3 regions of the Lysinibacillus sp. JNUCC-52 genome follow, and region 2 is predicted to be linked to each of the others. Evidence: predicted binding sites of a transcription regulator. Region 2 holds the regulator's gene; each other region holds the start of a gene.
What was found. Region 2 encodes CtsR, which represses protease genes until heat stress. Its sites were predicted from a motif close to ATGGTCAATAAAGGTCAAACA; they were not measured.
Positions count from the first base shown of each region.

Region 1 (3,284 bases), 950 kb from region 2:
GTCTTTAATGCCTGCTCGTGCACGCCATACTGCTTCTGTAACAAGCTGAACTGCATTATCCTGCCCCACAACACGTTCATGTAATGTATCTTTTAAACGCAGTAATTTTTCACGTTCGCCTTCCACTAACTTCGTGACAGGAATACCAGTCCAACGAGATACAATTGAAGCAATCTCATCAGAAGTAACTTCCTCACGCAAAATACGTGTCTCACTACCTTTTTCTAAATGTTTTTCCATCTCTTGAAGCTCTTTTTCAAGGGCAGGAATTTTCCCATGTCGTAATTCAGCTGCTTTATTTAAATCATATTTACTTTCCGCTTCATCTAAATCACGACGATATTTATCCAGTAATTCACGTTTTTTCTGGATGCCTTGCAATGCTTCTTTCTCTGCTTCCCATTGTTTACGCATGCCTTCGGATGAATCTTTAAGTTTTGTTAACTCTTCTTGTAATTGCTCCAGACGTTTTTTACTAGCTTCATCTTTTTCCTTACGTAATGCTTGTTCTTCAATCTCTAATTGCATTATTCGACGAGTCACCGCATCTAATTCTTGTGGCATTGAATCGATTTCTGTACGGATCATTGCGCATGCCTCATCTATTAAATCAATCGCTTTATCTGGTAAAAAACGCTCTGTAATATAGCGATTTGAAAGCTCAGCAGCCGCTACAATTGCCCGATCATGAATACGAACCGCATGATGCAGTTCAAAGCGTTCTTTTAAGCCACGTAATATAGAAACAGTATCTTCGATAGATGGTTCACGAACAAGCACTTGTTGGAAGCGACGTTCTAAAGCGGGATCTTTTTCAATATACATACGATATTCGTCTAGTGTAGTAGCACCTATACAGTGAAGCTCACCACGTGCAAGCATCGGTTTTAACATATTGCCAGCATCCATTGCTCCATCTGTTTTACCAGCACCAACAATCGTATGGATTTCATCGATAAATAAAATAATGCGCCCTTCAGATTCTTTCACTTCTTTTAATACGCCTTTTAATCGTTCTTCAAATTGACCACGATAACTTGCACCCGCTATTAATGCGCTCATATCAAGCTCGTACAATACACACTCTTTTAATCCTTCTGGAACATCACCTTTTACAATACGTTGTGCTAACCCTTCGACAATGGCTGTTTTACCTACCCCTGGTTCACCGATTAATACTGGGTTATTTTTCGTTTTACGTGTTAAAATTCGAATGACATTGCGAATTTCTTCATCACGTCCAATTACTGGGTCCATTTTGCCGTTTTTTACTTCTTCTACTAAGTTACGACCAAATTGCTCTAATGGTTTTTTATCATCAGTTTGTTGAAATTGCATTGTAGCACTCCTCTTCTCTTTTTATATCTTTACCCTAATTTAATTTCAATTAAAAGTTTGACCTTTTTTGACTAACTTTATTTTACAACAATCGACAAACCGTAGCAAAAAAAAAGCTCAAAAATTTTTTACTGAAAAATGGAAAATTACGTTATAATAGTGGTATGTTTCGTTGTTTTAGTATATCGAAATGATTATCGTCATCCTTTTGTAATACAGGTAATTTCTATTACAAAAAGAAAGAGATGTGTTTGATATATGGTACTAATGGATAATATCCAAGAGAAAATGCATGCACTTTTTCAAAACAATGGTGTTTTTATTAAAGTGAATAAAGATAGTAAAATTTTCTTAGAAGGGGAACGAGCTAAAGAGATTTATTATATTAAAACAGGTGCTATTTCGATTAGCCAGGAAACCGAGAGTGGCAAGGAATTAACAATTCGAATTTGCGGTCCTGATAGTATAATTGGTGAAGGCTCATTATTTTGTAACCTTACTTATTTTTCGATGACAGCTAAAGTTTTAGAAACTTCAACGTTGTATGTTTTAAGTCGTAAATCATTAGAGCATCTATTAGTGGAGCAGCCACATTTAATGGTAGAGTATATGAAATGGTTGCAAACAGAAAATTTAAAATATCAAAGCCGACTACGTGATTTAGTGTTAAATGGTAAAAAAGGTGCTTTATTTTCAACATTAATTCGCCTTTCAAATACTTATGGCAAGCCATTAGAAAATGAGTCCATTTTTATCGATTTTCCATTAACGAATTCAGAAATTGCGAATTTATGTGCTACAAGTAGAGAAATGATTAACCGTATGTTGAATGATCTAAAAAAGCATCACATTCTATCCTTCGAAAAAGGTTATATTACGATTCTTGATTTACAATATTTAAAAAATGAAATTGCCTGTGAAAATTGCCCATTACAAATTTGCCGTATAGACTGATTTATTAACTATAGCGCGTCGTATGTAGGACATTTGCGATTTCATTTTGTCTACTTAACAGTAAAAAATAAATAAAAAATCCCCGCTTACAGTTATGTGCAAGCAGGGATTTTTTATTCATCTCGTTAGAAGGCCAACTTCTAACGGACACCTAATGCCATTTTCGCATAGCGAGACATTTTATCTTTAGACCATGGTGGATTCCATACAATATTTACATTTGTACTTTTCACCTCTGGTAGTTCACTCATAGCTGTATTTACTTGGTCGACAATAACTGGTCCCATTGGACAGCCCATTGACGTTAGTGTCATTGTAACTGTCGCTAACCCCTCGTCATCTAAATCTACATCATATACTAAACCTAAGTTGACGATATCAATTCCAAGCTCAGGGTCGATTACGTTTTCTAATGCACTTAACATGCTGTCTTTCATATCTTGATCCATCTGTATTTCTCCTTTCGTCACAGTGTTAACTTAATCATAGCAGATGCTTCTTATTATGCCAAATGCTGTGCAAGCCAATCAGTTGCCGCTAGCATACCTGTACGTGTTACAGTATGACCAGCATGTTTATCTGCAATAAATTTTAAGTTGCTCGGATTTTCATCGTAGTATGCACGTAATGATAAATAAAAGTCATACGTATCATTAAAAGGAACGGTTTTATCATGCTCACCATGCCAAAAGAATACTGGGCGGCCAGCGAATTGTTCTGGTGTTAAACTGATATCATATTTTGCGAGAAGTTCGTTCGTTTTTTGTACTTCTTGTTCGGACATCGGAAATTTCACACCGCTTTTAGCCATTTGCTGCAATTGATAGGCACCTAATTTAATAAAACCTGGGCCACCCATACATATTGCTGCCGTTTGAATCCAATCATAACGTTTTAAACAACCAGATGTAACGATTGCACCCATCGAAGTGCCAGCCACACCAATTTTATTGTTAGCTAGTAATTGCTTATTCTTTAATTCTTTATATAAT
Region 1 is NZ_CP065546.1:1,989,274-1,992,557, forward strand. It holds gene JNUCC52_RS10125 (ATP-dependent Clp protease ATP-binding subunit) at 1-1,338, opposite strand, end outside; gene JNUCC52_RS10130 (Crp/Fnr family transcriptional regulator) at 1,597-2,292, shown strand; gene JNUCC52_RS10135 (metal-sulfur cluster assembly factor) at 2,433-2,741, opposite strand; gene JNUCC52_RS10140 (serine aminopeptidase domain-containing protein) at 2,795-3,284, opposite strand, start outside.
Region 1: JNUCC52_RS10125 (ATP-dependent Clp protease ATP-binding subunit) is a predicted target of CtsR. The motif match lies at 1,393-1,413, and genes of this name have one in related genera.

Region 2 (3,284 bases):
TCCTCAGATAACAACATTGCGCCGACTTGCTCTTTTTTTGCTAGCTGCGGACTAATTAAATGCTTTTCAACTAAAATTTGTCGTTGTAACGTTGTTAAATCTTTTATAGAAAAGTAAGAATATCTTTCTTGAAGCTTGGAACTGTCCTGTATTGCGTGGGTGACAGCCTGCTCTACCTGTAAAGCCTCGTTTTCCGAGAACACTAAAGGAAAACGAAATCCATCTAAGTTTCTAGCAAGGCGGATGCGTGTACTAATGACAATATCTGAATAGTCATCCTCCATATCCATCCATGCAGGTGTAGCACGCTCTAAAAACGATTCAATCATCATGACACATCACCACCTTCGAATTGTAGCTGCTGCTCAAGATCTTTTGCCTTGTCACGAAGCTTCGCAGCTTCCTCAAATTGTTCCTCGTCCACCGCATCCTTCATGCGTTTCCGAATATCTTCAATCTGTTTTTTAATGACAAAAACATTGTTTTGAGCACCAGGCATTTTACCGATATGCTGCGGTCCAGCTTGAATCCGATTAAACAGCTTTGGCAAATGCTCGCTAAATGTGTCATAACAACTAGGGCAACCGAATTTACCCTCTTTCAAAAATCGCTTATACGTAAATCCACATTGTGGACATGTTTGTTGCTGAGGTGGCGCTTGCTGTTTTTCACCGACTTTTTGCCATGTAGGTGAGCCAAACCAGTTGGATAATAATTGTTGAATCGATACAGGCTCTTGTTTAAACTCTGCATGGAACGGATGGAACTGTGAGGCACAGACATCGCAATAATGGTGTTCCATCTTCTGCCCATTTTGTACTTGTGTCACAGTTACTGTTGCATTGCGCTGCTTGCAATGTTCGCAAATCATTTCCATCACCTCTTTATTTTTGCTTTTCATATTTAATGGTTGTTAACATCGCTCGCAAAATTTTCGCACGAATGCTATCCCGTAAAGGTAGTTGTAAATCTAAAGTCGAACGATCAACCGCTGCTAACATTAATTTCGCTTCTCGCTTTGAAATTACCTGCTCGTCAATTAAACGATATACTAAACCTTCTGCAACCGTTTGCGAGGCTCCTCCTTCAATTTGCAAGAGCACATCATCTATTAGATCAATTTGTGAGTTTGCACGGACACGTAAAATACGAATGTATCCACCGCCACCCCGTTTACTTTCAACGAGGTAACCCCGCTCGGCTGTAAATCTTGTATTGATTACATAATTTATTTGTGAGGGCACACATTGAAATTTATCAGCAATTTCACTACGTTTGATTTCAATATGCCCTTCTCCACCTAATTCAAGTACTTGCTTTAAGTAGCCTTCTATGATGTCTGAAATATTACGCACTTTAAGAATACACCTCGCTTACCTCACTGACTTTGACTATCTTTGACTATCTTTGAGTATATTATACAAAACGCTTGAAAATAATTGCAATTATTTCGCACAAAGATTTGTGTAAAGCGCATGGATATGACATATTGCCTTCATCATGACGTGCTTTTAGTTGTGTGTAAAAAAGCGCATGGACTACTAAGAAAATGCTTGTCCGCTAAAAATATAACTCGTTCTTGTCTATAATGTACCCTTTTTGCTTAAAGAAAAAACGCAAGCATATGCTCATAGCATATACTTGCGTCGTTAAAAATTATACCCAGCGACCAACGATTGGATAACGCCAAGGTTCATCTGAAAAGGCCTTCACGATTCCGATAATAGGTACGATGTATACCATAGCGATGAATATTAGTAAGAACGGTAAACCGATTAATACAAATGATAGGATACCAGCAATTACAATCAATATGCCCATCACGATTTGGAACAATAGCGCTTGCACCGAAAAACTTTTCACTTCTTCATCAGAACTAATTAGGAAAAATAAAATCGGCACTAAAAATGGCGCAAAAAACGCACTGGCATGTATGATTACCTTAGACCATTTTGTTTCCATATATATCAACCTTCCTTTATGGTGTGTCATTATGATTAATACTTCTATTTACGGAACTATACGCAAAATAGTTTCAAAAGCTGCTTAAATTTTTAAAACTTTTTTGAAAGGTATGTGATACTAGATGGAATTTAATAACACGCTTGCGAACGAATATGAAAAGGGTATAAGAAGGACATTACCAAGTTACGATGCCATGCTACGTTTAACGAAAGCTTTTTATCAATCCACACTGCAAGAGCAAGCAAGTTTTTTAGTTGTAGGCTCAGGTAGTGGTAATGAAATTATACAGTTAGCCGAGCATAGACCCGATTGGTCATTTGTCGGTATAGATCCGTCTGAAGCAATGTTGAAAATTGCAGAAAACCGTCTGCAATCATTACCAAATGATATTTCTCTACTACAAGGCACAATACTAACTGCATCGGTTCCAGCAATGCACTTTGATGCGGCGAGCTGTATATTAGTACTCCACTTTATTGAATCCTACGAGGAGAAACTTGCTACCTTAAAAGAAATTGCACAACGTTTAAACTCTGGTGCACCATTTGTTCTTGTTTCTAAATACGGACAACTTAACTCCGCTGAAACAGAGCTCCAATTTGACCTATGGCGCGCATATTGGCAACAGCACACAAAACTTTCAAGCACGGAAATAGCGACTATGGAGCAATCTATTCGCTCACTTTCATTTATTCGTGAGGAGGCGATTGTTACGCTCTTACAACAGGCAGGTTTTTCACAGCCTTCGAGGTTTTTTGCTACAACACTATTCGGCGGTTGGATATGCTATAAAGAGTAACTTGAATCCCTATAATATATAGTAATGTACGATAAGTAAATGAGGTAATGATCTTACGGTGATATGTCTCCTCTTACGTACTTAAAACGAGATAAACAGATATGAGGTGATTGCCGTGATTCGCACGATGGCTATGACGAAAGATCAACAATTAATTAAGGACTTTCCACTTGAAGACCTTAAGCAAAACGATTATGAGTGGTATTGGGTAGATTTTAATTGCCCTACTGCAGAAGAAGAACTTTTGCTCGATACATTTTTTCATTTTCATCCACTTGCAATTGAAGACTGCTTAATGCGTCTACAGCGACCAAAACTCGATTTTTACGATGACTATCATTTCTTCGTTATTCACAAATTAAATGAAGAAACGTTAATTGCTGAGGAATTAAATATTTTTCTTTCTGACCATTTCATTGTTACTTTCCACAAAAACGAAACAACCGAGATTGAAAAGGTTCAGAAGCTTTTAGAAGATCAGCCGAAGTATTGGGAACGAGGCGCCGTTTTCCTGACGTAT
Region 2 is NZ_CP065546.1:2,935,009-2,938,292, reverse strand. It holds gene mcsB (protein-arginine kinase McsB) at 1-332, opposite strand, end outside; gene JNUCC52_RS14450 (UvrB/UvrC motif-containing protein) at 329-871, opposite strand; gene JNUCC52_RS14445 (CtsR family transcriptional regulator) at 885-1,355, opposite strand; gene JNUCC52_RS14440 (DUF4870 domain-containing protein) at 1,657-1,962, opposite strand; gene JNUCC52_RS14435 (class I SAM-dependent methyltransferase) at 2,087-2,764, shown strand; gene corA (magnesium/cobalt transporter CorA) at 2,880-3,284, shown strand, end outside.

Region 3 (3,284 bases), 650 kb from region 2:
AAAGAACACGGTGAAGCATTAATGGATTTAATGAATGAATTTGAGTTAAATGCAAAAACAATTGAACGAAAGAAGGGCTTTGTGACATACTTAAAAGAAGCGGAAAAGATTTCCGATTTTTTAAACATTGTCGGAGCTCATCAAGCGATGATGAAATTTGAAGATGTTCGCATACTACGCGATATGCGAAATAGTGTTAATCGTATTGTAAACTGTGAAACAGCAAACTTGAATAAAACAATCGGTGCTGCACTGCGCCAGGTAGAAAATATTCGCTTTATTGAAAATTCAGTAGGGCTGGATCAGTTGCCTGAAAAGCTTCGTGAAATTGCACGCTTACGTGTGGAATATCAAGATGTGACGTTAAAAGAACTTGGTGAAATGGTATCAAGTGGAACGGTTAGCAAATCAGGCGTTAATCATCGATTGCGTAAAATAGATGAAATAGCAGATGCACTAAGAAGAGGTGAAAAAATAGGCGGTTAAGCTTTCATACAAAAGACAGAAAGCAAGTGCAATCGCTTATTGTTCTTCTGCTGTAAAGTGCGGTAATATAAAACTAAGAGACGAACGGTAGTGAAGGAGAGAATTGCGAATGACTGAGAAAACAGTCCAGGTAAAATTAAAATTAGGACTTCAAGCTAGACAAGCGGCTTTGTTTGTACAGGAAGCAAATCGTTTTAGTGCTGATATTTTTCTTGAAAAAGATGAGAAAAAAGTAAATGCCAAATCCATTATGGGTGTAATGAGCTTAGCGATTGCTAAAGGTACGAAAGTTGTTTTAAGCAGTGAAGGTAGCGATGCAGAGCAAGCGGTTACATCATTAGCTGCTCTTATTGAAAAAGAAGACTAAATAAAAAACCCTCTAAGTCACCTGGACTTAGAGGGTTTTAAGCATCATCGCTGTGGATTTCCACGGGCACCGTATTTTGAGTGCCAGTCACTAGTGCAATTCGAAAGATTCGGAATTGTTCGAGTGCCTGGCACACATAAAAAACCCGCTAAGTCATCTGGACTTAGCGGGTTTTTCTAATTAACGTTCGTTACGTACAAAAATGTGGTCGATTAAGCCGTATTCTTTAGCACGTTCAGCTGTCATGAAGTTATCACGATCAGTATCTCGTGAGATGACTTCTAGTGGCTGACCAGTACGTTCAGATAAAATACCATTTAATTTTTCACGAAGGAATAAAATGCGTTTTGCAGCAATTTCAATTTCAGTCGCTTGACCCTGTGCACCGCCAAGTGGTTGGTGAATCATTACTTCTGCATTTGGTAATGCATAGCGTTTACCAGGTTCACCAGCAGCAAGTAGGAACGCACCCATTGATGCAGCCATACCAATACAAATTGTTTGTACTTTTGGCTTGATGAATTGCATTGTATCGTAGATTGCCATACCAGCTGTAATAGAACCACCTGGTGAGTTAATGTAAAGAGAAATGTCTTTATCTGGATCTTCTGCTTCTAAAAATAGAAGCTGCGCAACGATTGAGTTTGCAACGTTGTCATCAATTGCACTTCCTAATAGGATAATACGGTCTTTTAGTAGTCGTGAATAAATGTCATAAGCACGCTCACCACGACTTGTTTGTTCAATAACTGTAGGAATTAAATTCATGTTAAATCCTCCTTAAAAAGCTAAATTCGAATACTTTTACTGAAATCATCCATTATATTTCAGTTGTAACCTTATCATACACATTATAGTCAGGGAAGGTCAAATATTAACGCTGATATTAAGAAATAAAATCCCTTATAAAAATTTTAAATTATAGTTGAATTGTGGGCAATAGGTTTGTATAATGGAAAGGTCGTAAGTTAAAGTACAGTACACTATTTTGCAGGTATGCTTCTACAATGAGGGTTATCTACATGATGCTTTACCGTAAAGCCTAAGAGTGAGTACTTTTTTTTTATGTTCAATTGCCCTCGTGGTGTAATGGATAACACGTAAGATTCCGGTTCTTGCACTGGGGGTTCGATTCCCTCCGAGGGCGCCATTTACTGATGAATTGATTTACTTTTATAGCTCGATTCTCCTATTAAGTTGCTTAGCAGCCTGCTTAATGGAGAAAGAGAGGAATATGGTGGAAATCTGTCCCGTAGGCATTATTCCCATTATGATTCCTTTCTAAACCATCAAAAGCAATAACTCCAAAAAGTTTTTTAGTGAACATACTGATCGTGAAGCTAGCATTGCTAGCACAAAAGAAGAATCCTATCTGAGGGGATTCTTTTTTTGTGGTCAAAAATATCTAAATTTAGCATAAAAATCATCTTAATATTGCATAAGTATACATTTTCAGACATAGATATTGTTTTTATTACATAATTTCTCTACGTTTTGTATTATAAAATTAATTATTATGAAAAAATAATCACTTTTATACGAAATCGTATTGTATATCCCCTCTATTGACACTATAATTGACCTAATAGTCTAACATTTCCGAATTGATAAAATTGAATTAGTCGGAAAATATTAATTGTATAGGGGGAAAAACTATGAAAAAACGTTTTTGGACGTTATTAATGGTTGTAGCAGCATTTACGCTAGTGCTAGTAGGCTGTGGTGCAAAAGAAGATGCATCTTCTGGCGACGCAGTTTCTGATGGTGGCGGTAAGGACAAAGTTTATAAGGTAGGTACAGAGGCTACTTTTGCACCATTTGAATCGATTGACGATAAAGGGAATATTGTAGGATTAGATGTCGATATTTTGCAAGCGATTGCAGATGAAATGGGCTTTAAAGTGGAATGGGAAAACATCGGGTGGGAGCCTGTATTCCAAACAATTAAAAATGGTGAAACACACATCGGTGCATCGGGGATTACAATTAATGAAGAACGTAAGGCGTCATTCGATTTTACAGAGCCATACTATGAATCTCAATTATTAATCGTAGTTAAAGAGGATTCAGATATTACGTCATTAGCAGATTTAAAAGATAAAAAGATTTCAGTGCAAATAAATGCCACTGGTCATATGGCTGCAAAAAAATTACAAGGTGATGCAAGCACAAACATTATGGCATTCGAAAGCCAACCTGTTGCTATTCAAGAAATGTTAAATGGGAACGTTGATGCAACAATTGGTGATAATGCAGTTATTTATGAATATATTAAAGCTAACCCAAAAGCGAAACTTAAAGTAGTTGAAGATGATGCATTTGAAAAAGAATACTACGGCTTTATGGTGAAAAAAGGTAATACGGAATTATTAAACCTATTGAATGAAGGTCTACAAAAAATTAAAGACAATGGTAAATTAAAAGAAATTAC
Region 3 is NZ_CP065546.1:3,581,002-3,584,285, forward strand. It holds gene whiA (DNA-binding protein WhiA) at 1-486, shown strand, start outside; gene JNUCC52_RS17700 (HPr family phosphocarrier protein) at 596-853, shown strand; gene clpP (ATP-dependent Clp endopeptidase proteolytic subunit ClpP) at 1,034-1,621, opposite strand; tRNA gene JNUCC52_RS17710 (tRNA-Arg) at 1,929-2,003, shown strand; gene JNUCC52_RS17715 (basic amino acid ABC transporter substrate-binding protein) at 2,509-3,284, shown strand, end outside.
Region 3: clpP (ATP-dependent Clp endopeptidase proteolytic subunit ClpP) is a predicted target of CtsR. The motif match lies at 1,707-1,727, and genes of this name have one in related genera.